DNA from 2 places in the Leisingera sp. ANG-DT genome. Region 2 is predicted to be linked to the other one. Evidence: riboswitches for the same ligand, from Rfam matches in the RefSeq annotation. Region 2 holds a riboswitch; the other holds the start of a gene.
The links. A riboswitch is a leader RNA that binds a small molecule or an ion and turns the genes downstream of it on or off. The one in region 2 is predicted to bind cobalamin.

Region 1 (5,553 bases), on a different contig from region 2:
CAGGTCTCAGTCTTCCAGCGCGTTGATCATGTCGACGCGGGTGCCGTGGCGGCCGCCTTCGAATTCCGTGCCCAGGAAGGCATCGACGATTTCCAGCGCCAGCCCTTCACCAACCACGCGGGCGCCGATCGACAGCATGTTGGCATTGTTATGGGCACGGATCATCTTGGCTGAAAACGTGTCGGAGCAGACACCGCAGCGGATGCCCTTCACCTTGTTCGCCGCCATCATGATGCCCTGGCCGGTGCCGCACAGGACAATGCCCAGAGTGCAGTCGCCAGAGGCCACCAGCTGTGCCGCGGCGGCGCCGTGCTTGGGATAATGGGTGCTCTCAGGGGTTTGCGGGCCGATGTCCTCGACCTCCCAGCCCTGCGCTTCGATATGGGCGGCAACGGCCTTGCGCAGCTCGATGGCGGCGTGGTCGCTGGAAAGGGCAATGCGTTTGCTGGCAGTCATGGTCTGATGGTCCTGTGTCGCAACGGGGGTATGAGGCTTGGCCCCGTGTTGACCAAGGGACGGGCGCGGCGTCAATCCCTTTATCGCCGCAGGCCCGGACCAGAAGGGAGCGGAGGGCCCGCGGGAGGCCCTCCGACAGATCAGATTTCCACTTCGACCCGGCCAATCGGGTTGGAGCAGCAGGCCAGGATATACCCTGCCTCCACGTCCTCTTCCGAGATGCCGCCGTTGTGGACCATATGCACGTCGCCTGCGGTCTTCTTGACCTTGCAGGTGCCGCAAATGCCGAAGGTGCATCCCGACGGGATGTTGAGGCCCGACGCCTTGGCCACTGCCAGCACGGTGTCGGTCTCGGTGCAGGTTGCGGTGACGCCCGACGCTGCAAAAGTGATCTCGGCGGCGGCGGTTTCTGCCGGAACAACATCGTCCAGTTCCGGCGCATCTGCCTCTGTCTCCACCGGCGCGCCAAAGCTTTCCTGGTTGTAGTTCTCCATGTCGAAGCCCAGACCGTTCAGCATGTCGCGCACCGCCTGCATGAAGGGCTCCGGCCCGCAGCAATAGACCTCGCGCTCCAGGTAGTCACCGGCGATCAGGCCCAGCATGATCTGGTTCAGCTGCCCGCGGTAGCCGGTCCAGACCTGATAGGGGTCGTCCTCCTCCACAACGAAGTGCAGCTTGATGCCCGGCACCCGCGCCGCCATGCCCTCAAGCTGGCGCCGGGCGATGATCTCGCTGGGGCGCTTGGCGCAGTTGATGAAACAGACGTCCGGCGATTGGCCGCGGTCGAACAGGTACTGGGTCATCGACAGGCTGGGTGTGATCCCGGAGCCTGCGGAGATGAACAGGAACTTGCCGTTCGGGCGCTTGGGCAGGGTGAACACGCCCGCCGGGCCGGAGGCCTTGAGGAACATGCCCGGTTTCAGGCTGTCCAGCATCCAGCGGGTGCCGATGCTGTCTCCTTGCGCCTTCACCGTCACTGAGATCGACAAGGGCCGCGACGGCGAGGAGCTGATCGTATAGGTCCGCCAGACTGTCTCCCCCGGCACCGGCAGCTCCAGGGTCAGGAACTGGCCCGGCTGGTATTTGAACCACGCGCCCGAAGGCGCGCGGAAGCTGAAGGTGGCGGTGTTCGGCGCTTCCGGCACGACAGAGACGCATTCCAGCATCTCGTCGTCCTTCCACGCCAGGGTTTCGTCCAGCGTCTCGAAGTTGGCCTGCAGTCCCATACGCTTACTCCGCCGCGATCAGGTGGCGGCCGGTCAGCGCGCGGGTCAGATGGTCGGCGTACCAGTTGGAGAACTGGATGACGCCGCTCTCCTGCACTTCCGAATAGGGACCGGGCTCATAAGCGGGCGAGTTGATGCCGCGCTGGTTGTCCTCTACCACGATGCGGTCCTCGTCGTTGGTGGCGACCCAGACCTCGGTCAGCCGCTTCAGGTCATAGTCCTGACCTTCCACCGCGTCCTTGTGCACCAGCCACTTGGTGGTGACTTCTGTCTCGGTCGGGCTGATCGGGGTCACCCGGAACACGATGGAATGATCTGGCAGGAAGTGGTTCCAGGTGGTCGGGTAGTGGAACTTCAAGAGCGTGCCGGCATCGGCAAAGGGCACCCGGCCGAGTTTCTTGGCCACTGCCGCCTTGCCGTCCATGGTATAGCTCTCGGCGCCCTCGTTCAGTGGCATCCGCGCCACCCGGTACTGGCCGCGCGCATCGATCTGGAACTGCGCCGGCACGCCCGCCGCTTCGATCCGGTCGAAATGCTTTTGCAGATGCGGCGGGGTCTCACCGCCCTCGACGCCGGTCACCGACGGATCTTCCGGGAAGGTCCGGCACAGTGACGGGTGGTTGCCGCCGCAGTGATAGCACTCGCGGTTGTTCTCCCAGACCAGCTTCCAGTTGCCGTTCTCGATGATCGAGCTTTCATAGGCGACCTTAGCGTTACCCAGGTCATGCGGCTCCAGATAGGGGCGCGCAACTGCGGCAAAAGCGTCGAAGTCCGGCGCCTCATCCGCCAGGCAGATGTAGATCAGGCCGGCCAGGTCACGGCAATGCACCGGCTTCAGCCCGTGCTTGGAGGCATCGAAGTCCGGCCCCATGTCGCGTGCCCACAACAGCGAGCCGTCCAGCTCGTAGGTCCACTGGTGGTAGGGGCAGACCAGCTTGGGCGAGTTGCCCTTCTTGGCCTTGCACACAACAGAACCGCGGTGGCGGCAGGCGTTGTGGAAGGCACACACCTCGCCATCGGTGCCGCGCACGATGATGACGTTGTAGGCGCCGACCTGATGGGTCACGAAGTTGCCCGCCTTCGGGATCTCGCAGGCGGGAATGGCAAACAGCCATTCGCGGTAGAAGATCTGGCGCATGTCCAGATCCAGCACGCCCGGGTCGGTGTAAAACGCCTGCTCCAGGGAATAGTTTTTCTGACGGGCGACCAGTTTGGCCAGAATTTCGCTGTCGTGAAGCATCTGCTTCTCTCCTTTGCCGCATCCCCGCGGCAGGTTGGCTTGGCTGCGGGCATGGATAGAGAGATTGCAGGCCACGCGCCTGCAACCGCCCCGCCGCCGCCCGCGGTTGACGTTTTCGGGGCAAGGCTGGTTTCCGGACTGTCCCGGGGCCATTCGGCGGCGGGGCCTGGCACCTTCCCGAAGCCGTTGCTTCAGTGGTTATTGCCATGCCTTGCCCGGGGTCACCGTTGCGGGGGCAGTGCCGGAATTTCACCAGCTTCCCAATTCTCCGCCCCTAGGGGCGGCACCTTGCTGAAGCGGAAAATGCCCGAATCCCGCGCCGCCGGCGGAGACAAATCCGACCCGCCAAAACCGGAAAAAGACATGCATGTTTGCCGCTTTCGGCGGGACAGGGATGTCCAGAATCTCAAACCGGCATCCGCCGGTCCGTTTGCGGCAAGCGCTTATCTTTCATGCGGTTAGGCGCTGCCAGCCGCTGCAGATCGATTCGCACGCAGAGAATCTTACGCTGGCCCCTTGGAACACGAATTGCATTTAACTATATGACGTATAGTTAAATGCAATGCAGGAGAATCCGATGACCACCGGCCACGTCTTCATCGCCACCAGCCTCGACGGCTTCGTGGCCCGGCAGGACCATTCGCTGGACTGGCTGCTCAAACAGCCCGACGCCGAAGATGACGATGGCGGTTTTGCCGCCTTCATGGACAGTGTCGACGGGCTGGTCATGGGGACGGGCTCATTCCGCACCGTGCTGGGGTTCGGCCAATGGCCCTACACCGAACCGGTTGTGGTCCTCAGCAACAGCCTGAGTGAACAGGACATTCCCGAAGAGCTGAAGGACAAGGTGCGCCTCAGCACCGCCGCGCCCGCAGACCTTATGCAGGAACTGCAAGAGGAGGGCTGGACCCGCGCCTATGTCGACGGCGGCCGGATGGTGCAGTCCTTCCTGCGCCAGGGGCTGATCGCCGATCTGACCATCACAACGGTTCCGATCCTGATCGGCAGCGGCATCCCGCTGTTCGGCAGCCTGGACCAGGACATAGACCTCCAGGTGGCAAGCTCCCGCATCCTGCCCACCGGCATGGTCCAGACCACGTTCCAGGTGGCCTGACCAATGCCCCCGCGCATGGGTCGCCCGCCCAGAGGAAGCCGCACCCTCAGCAAGGATGATGTGCTGCAGAAAGCCTTGGAGCTGCTTGACGAAGGTGGCAGCAAGGCCCTCACGTTCAAGGCACTGGCTGCGGCGCTTGGCGTCACCCCTATGGCCGTTGCCCATCACGCCGGAACCAGGGACGAGATGATCGCATCCCTCGTCGCCATTGCGTTTGAAGGTGCGGATGCACCGTCAGAAGCGGCAACGCCCAAATTGCGGCTGCGTGACCTGATGACCCGCTATTGCACCCAGGTGACCCGGCACCCGGAACTTGCGAAATGCATCCTGGAGGACCCGTCCCTGATCGGTCCTGCCCTGACCGGGCTGACCCGGCTGATCGAGGCGGAAATCACCGCCGCAGGCGTATCCGGCTCAGAGGCCCGCACCCTTCTCTGCCTGCTGGTGGATTACACACACGGCTTCGCCTTTGCCGCCGCCGCGGCACCACGCGGAGCGCTGTCACCTGACGGCTTCACCCCCGCGCTGGACTGGGTGCTGGACCGGATCGAATAAACAAACGCGGGCCGCTTCAGGCCCGCGCATCCGTTTGTGTCTTTCAGAGCCGCCCATCCGGCGGCCCCTCCCGTCACTTCGATTTCCAGGTATCCAGCCAGCGCCGGAACCGGCCCTTGCGCTCAGCAATGGCATCGCCTGCCGCATAGAGGCTGTCCTCGGCGCTTTCGATCATCGGGTCGATCCGCGCCTGCCGGAACCGGCGCCAACGCACATATATGGCCCACAACAGCGCCGCGAGCAGCACCAGGAAGATGATCGAGAACCAGTTGGTTGGCTTGTCCTCCGGCCCCGCCACCGGCTTGATCGTCACCGCATTGGGGAAGATCGACAGGAACTCGTTGCGCCAGCCGTAATGCATCACCGCCACCCATTCCGGGTTCGCCTTGGTCGAGATGCTGTCATTTGCATCCGTATAGAGGTTCGCGGTGTCGAACTTGAAATAGGGCGGCCAGTTCCAGCCGGTGTCCTCGTTCCGGTAGACCATATTGCGGCCGTTGGCGCGCACTGCCTGGATGAACTGCACATCGCGGTTGATCAGCTGCGCCGACTGGTCGTCGGGCTTGGACCAGAAAACCCGCGTCCAGTCGTTCAGCTCCTGCCGTTCCTCGTAGGTGTTGACGATCCGCACCACGTCATACTGCGGCAGCGTGTAATGCAGAAAGGCGCCGAACAGCACCCAGAAGGTAATCAGGAAAGCCCATTTGATGAAACGCATGGGGGTGGACCTCACATAAAGTTAATGACGTAGATCAGGAGCGCCAGCGCCCCCAGCGGAATGATATAGACCAGAAGGATCAGCTTGCGCCGGAACGAGTTGTCGTATTGTTTCAGCCCCCGCTGGATGAAGGCCGCGCGGTCGCCGGTCAACCCCTTCTCTTTCCAGCGCCGCTTAAGCTTCAGCCGCCGCATCTCGCGCGAATAGAGCGACACCGCGGCGTAGACCACGGTCAGCACCACCA
Region 2 (5,553 bases):
AACATCGGCACCTCCACCGAACAGGTGGCCCGCGCCCTGTCCGGCCACAGCGGCCTGACGGTCATGTCCAACAATATAAACATTATCAACATGATGATGGGTGGTCAGGCCAAAGAGCTGATCCTGGCCGGCGGCACCGTGCGGCAAAGTGACGGTGCCATCGTGGGCCAAGATGCTGTGGACTTTTTCTCCCGCTACAAGGTGGATTTCGCGGTTATTGGCGCCTCAGCTTTGGATGCCGACGGCGCGGTGATGGATCACGATGCCCGCGAGGTATCTGTCGCCCGCGCAATCCTGAAAAACGCACGGCAGAAGGTGCTGGTCTGCGACGGCAGCAAGTTCGCCCGCTCCGCCCCGGTGCGGATCTGCGACCTCTCCGATCTCGACGTGGTGATCACCGACCGCCCGGTTCCCGCAGAATTTACCGAGGCCGCGCAGGCCGCCGGCACCCGCATCCTGACCGCAGGACAAAACGAAAGCAGCGAAAATGACTGACACGCCTGTAACAGACCTTTTCATCATCGGCGGCGGCATCAACGGCTGCGGCATCGCCCGCGACGCCGCCGGACGCGGCTTGTCGGTGACGCTGGCAGAGATGAACGACCTGGCCTCGGCCACCTCCTCTGCCTCAACCAAGCTGTTCCACGGCGGCTTGCGCTATCTCGAATATTTTGAGTTCCGCCTGGTGCGCGAAGCGCTGATTGAGCGCGAGGTGCTGCTGAATGCGATGCCGCATATCTCCTGGCCGATGCGGTTCGTGCTGCCGTTCCACAAGGACATGCGGTTCGACAGCGAGACGCCGACGTCCAAGCTGCTCACCACTTTCATGCCCTGGATGAAGGGCCGCCGCCCGGCCTGGCTGATCCGGCTGGGGCTGTTCCTCTACGACTCGCTTGGCAAGCGCGGCATCCTGCCCGGCACCGCGAAGCTGGATCTGGAGGCCGACCCGGCGGGCAGACCGCTCAGGGACAAGTTCAAGACCGCCTTTGAATATTCCGACTGCTGGATCGAGGACGCCCGCCTGGTCGTCCTGAACGCCCGCGACGCCCAGGCCCGCGGCGCCGAGATCCTGACCCGGACCAAGGTGCTGGCCGCTGAACGCCATGCGGACCACTGGGTGATCACCCTGCAGGATCAGGCCAGCGGCGAAACCCATCAGCGCCGCGCGAAAATGCTGATTAACGCGGGCGGGCCCTGGGTCGCCGATGTGCTGCATCAGAAGCTGGGCCAGAACAGCCGCGAGAACATCCGCCTGGTGCGCGGCAGCCATATCGTGGTGCCGAAACTGTTTGACCACGGGCGCTGCTACTTCTTCCAGGGAACCGACGGGCGGATCATCTTTGCCATTCCCTATGAGGAAGACTTCACCCTCATCGGCACAACGGACAGCGACCACTCCGATCCGGACACCGCGCCGGAATGCACCGCAGAGGAGCAGGACTACCTGATTGATTTTGCATCAGGATATTTCAATCAGCCGCTCAAGCGCGAGGATATTGTCTGGACCTATTCCGGCGTGCGCCCGCTTTATGACGACGGCGCCAGCTCTGCCACCGCGGCGACCCGCGAATATGTGCTGACACTGGATCAGGCACAGGCGCCCCTCTTGAATGTCTTCGGCGGCAAAATCACTACCTACCGCAAACTGGCGGAGGCGGCGCTAGCCAAGATCGGCAAAGTGTTCCCGCAACTGCCCGCGGACTGGACCGCAGGCGTGGCCCTGCCCGGCGGCGATTTTGCGGTGGCGGATGCGGAAAAGCTGCGCGGCAAACTGGCGGTGGATTACCCGTTCCTGACGCCCTATTGGACCCGCCGCCTGATCCGCGCCTATGGCACCGAGGCCTGGGCGGTTCTGGGCGAGGCCAAATCCGCGGCTGATATGGGGCAGGACTTCGGGGCGACGATCACCGCGCGGGAACTGGACTGGGCAATTGCCCGCGAATGGGTACGGACCGGAGACGACTACCTGTGGCGGCGCACCAAGCTGGGACTGCGGCTGGATGAAGCCCAGCGCGCCGCGGTGGATGCCTATATTCAAGGCAAGGCACAAACGCTCGCAGCATAACGCGAAGGGCAGCGCCCGTCCCGTCCCACTGGGGCGGGACGGGCGCTGCCCGGCCTTCGGCCAGGCGAAAGACCTTTGTGAGCTTCTTAAAACTCCACGCCCTTTTGCGCTTTCACGCCGGCGCGGAACGGGTGTTTGATCTGGCCCATCTCGGTCACCAGATCGGCGATCTCGATCAGCTCCTCCTTGGCGTTCCTGCCGGTCAGCACCACATGGGTCATCGGCGGCTTCTGCTCGACCAGGAACTCCAGCACCTCCTCCAGATCCAGGTACTCATAGCGCAGCGCGATGTTGATCTCATCCAGCAGCACCATGGTAATGCGCTCGTCCAGGATCATCTCCTTGGCCTTCTCCCAGCCCTTCTGCGCGGCGGCAATGTCGCGCGCCTTGTCCTGGGTTTCCCAGGTAAAGCCCTCGCCCATCGCATAGAACTGGCAGAGATCGCTGAAGTTCTCCTCGATCAGGGTCCGCTCGCCGGTCTGCCAGGCCCCCTTGATGAACTGCACCACGGCGGACGGCATCCCATGCGCAATGCAGCGCATGATCATGCCGAAGCCCGAGGAAGATTTGCCCTTGCCCGGCCCGGTGTGAACGATGATCAGGCCCTTCTCGCCCTCCTTGGTCTTCATCATCCGGTCGCGCGCCGCCTTCTTCTTGGCCATTTTGGACGCGTGACGGGCGGCTTCTTCTTCTGAAATGCCGGTTTCGGACTTTTCGCTCATGGGGGCTCTCCAGCTGTTTGACCCCATGTCTTGACAAAGAAGCCCGCCATAGCGCAAGGGGGTTCAGCTGGTTCCTGTGAAAACAGGCGAAGAGGGAATGTGAAGGCTCGCAAGAGCTCAAGCACAGCCGCCCCCGCGACCGTGACCGGATGAGGCCGCCATGCCACTGGGAATACGTCCCGGGAAGGCAGGATGGCCGGCAAGGCCTGAGCGCCTTGGCATCCGCAAGCCGGGAGACCTGCCAGCGAGAGAGAGATCAACGGGCAGACGGGGTGTTCTGCGACCGGGTGAGGGACTGGCACGACACAGTTCCTTTCTGGCCATCCCGCACGCCCTGCCGCGACAGGAGACGCGCTGATGGCTGACGATATGGCAGGCAAGACTGCCAGCACCCAGGGACCGGTCACGCTGACCGTTTGCCTCACCTGCCGCCGCGAGGGCGCCGACCCGGAGGCCGCCCGCCCCGGCGCCATCCTTCACACAGCCCTGGAAGAAGCCGGAATGCCCGAAGGCGTTCGCCTGCGCGGCGTCGAATGCCTGTCCTCCTGCAAGCGCGGCTGCGCCGTGGCCTTGGTCGGCGGCGAAGAACGCTGGACCTATGTCTACGGCGACCTCGACCCGGACCAGCATGTCCCTGAAATTCTGGAAGGCGCCGCGGCTTACGCCGCTACCGCCGACGGCGTCGTGCCCTGGCGCGAGCGCCCGCAGACCTTCCGCAAGCAATCTGTTGCCCGCATCCCGCCGGCCAAGTTCTTCTCCGAGGAGTAATCATGAGCGACCTCAACAAGATCCCCGTCACCGTCATCACCGGCTTCCTCGGTGCGGGCAAGACCACGCTGATCCGCCACCTGATGCAGAACCCGCAGGGCAAGCGCCTGGCGGTTGTGGTCAATGAATTCGGCACCGCCGGTGTGGACGGCGACATCCTGAAATCCTGCGCCGATGAAAATTGCCCGGCGGAGAACATCATGGAGCTGGCCAACGGCTGCATCTGCTGCACCGTGGCGGATGACTTCATCCCCACCATCGAACAACTGATGGACCTGCCGGAAAAGCCCGATCACATCGTGATCGAGACCTCCGGTCTGGCGCTGCCCAAGCCGCTGCTCAAGGCCTTCGACTGGCCCGCCATCCGCTCCCGTATCACCGTGGACGGCGTGATTGCGCTGGCCGATGCCGAGGCCGTTGCAAAGGGCCAGTTCGCCCCTGACCTGGACGCCGTGCAGGCCCAGCGCGAGGCGGACGACAGCATCGACCACGAAACCCCGCTGTCTGAGGTGTTCGAGGACCAGATCTCCTGCGCCGACATCGTGCTTCTGTCCAAGGCCGACCTGGCCGGCGACGCAGGCGTCGAGAAGGCCCGCGCGGTGATCGAGGCCGAAGCGCCGCGCAAGCTGCCGATCCTGCCGATGAGCGAAGGCGTCATCGACCCGCGCATCATCCTGGGCCTGAATGCCGCTGCCGAGGACGATCTGGAGGCCCGCCCCAGCCACCACGACGGCCACCACGACCACGAGCATGACGATTTTGAAAGCATCGTTGTCGAAATGGGCGAAGTCTCCGACCCGGAAGCGCTGCAGAATGCCATCGTGAAACTCGCCCGCGAGCGCAATATCCTGCGCGTCAAAGGCTATGTCGCGGTGGAGGGGAAACCGATGCGGATGCTGGTTCAGGCCGTGGGCGAGCGCCTGCGCGCCCAGTATGACCAGCCCTGGGGCGCGCAGCCGCGCAAGACCGCCCTGGTGGTCATCGCCGAGCATGACGACATCGACGAACAGGCCATCCGCGCCGAGCTGGGAGCCTGAAGCCAATGGTAGCGAAGCGTCAATTTTTTGACGGCACCGCCTGGCCGAAGGCCGGGCAGCGCCCGTCCCGCCCCCGTCAAACCGAAGGTTTGCCTTCGGCAAAACGGGGCGGGCGCTTCGCTTCCTTCCCCGCCGGGCCGGGCGCTGCCCTCCCCGTTTCCATACGCCCCTTCAGGCAAGGAGCCTGACCCATGCACGTCGTCTTCCGCGAAAGCCACGGCCTTGACGAGACCGACACCCCGCAGGACCTCGGGCAGACGCCCGCGGACCTTGTGGTGCTGTCCTTCTCCGACAGCGACCTCGGCGCCTTTGCGGCGGGCTGGCACCGTGCGGACGGCAAGCTGCCCAGCTTGCGCCTCGCCAACCTTGTGGCGCTCAAGCACCCGCTGTCGGTCGACGTTTACGCGGAACAGACACTGGAGGGCGCCAAGGGCGTCCTTGTCCGCCTGATTGGCGGCGAAAGCTACTGGTCCTACGGTCTCGCCACCCTGCAGGACCTTGCCCGGCGCAAGGGCTTCGCGCTGGCCATCCTGCCAGCAGACGGCCGCGAGGATGCGCGGCTGGATGAGCTGTCCACCCTGCCAGTCTCCACCCTGCGCCGCCTGCAATCCCTGTGCGACGCCGGCGGCGCCGTCGCTGCTCAGGCGGCGCTGGCGCAGCTGTCGCTGGCGGCCGGTCTCTACGCAGGCCCGGTTCTGGGCCTCAAGACCACACCCGAACACGGCTTCTACGACCCAGCTAAAGGCGTGCTTGCGGACCTGCCGCCGCAGGACAAACCGCTGGTGCTGGTGAGCTTCTACCGCTCCTACCTCACCGCTGCCGACACCGCCCCGGTGGATGCGCTGATCGCGGAACTGCGCGCCCGCGGCTATGCCGCCTATGGCGCCTTTGCCGCCAGCCTCAAGGCGCCCACTGCCGCGGACTGGCTGCGCGAAAAACTGCCCTCGCTGAGCCCGGCAGC

Region 1: linked by a shared signal. The riboswitch ahead of RA21_RS13470 (aromatic ring-hydroxylating oxygenase subunit alpha) and the one ahead of RA21_RS14440 (DUF1636 family protein) in region 2 are both predicted to bind cobalamin.

Annotation. Positions count from the first base shown of each region.
Region 1 covers NZ_JWLE01000011.1:325,424-330,976, forward strand. The annotation lists gene rpiB (ribose 5-phosphate isomerase B) at 7-456, opposite strand; gene RA21_RS13465 (hybrid-cluster NAD(P)-dependent oxidoreductase) at 597-1,682, opposite strand; gene RA21_RS13470 (aromatic ring-hydroxylating oxygenase subunit alpha) at 1,687-2,922, opposite strand; cobalamin riboswitch at 3,030-3,228, opposite strand; gene RA21_RS13475 (dihydrofolate reductase family protein) at 3,500-4,036, shown strand; gene RA21_RS13480 (TetR/AcrR family transcriptional regulator) at 4,040-4,591, shown strand; gene RA21_RS13485 (DUF1523 family protein) at 4,665-5,309, opposite strand; gene RA21_RS13490 (hypothetical protein) at 5,321-5,553, opposite strand, start outside.
Region 2 covers NZ_JWLE01000013.1:142,811-148,363, forward strand. The annotation lists gene RA21_RS14425 (DeoR/GlpR family DNA-binding transcription regulator) at 1-495, shown strand, start outside; gene glpD (glycerol-3-phosphate dehydrogenase) at 488-2,065, shown strand; gene cobO (cob(I)yrinic acid a,c-diamide adenosyltransferase) at 2,152-2,787, opposite strand; cobalamin riboswitch at 2,839-3,047, shown strand; gene RA21_RS14440 (DUF1636 family protein) at 3,145-3,555, shown strand; gene cobW (cobalamin biosynthesis protein CobW) at 3,558-4,592, shown strand; partial or broken gene RA21_RS14450 (cobaltochelatase subunit CobN) at 4,784-5,553, shown strand, end outside.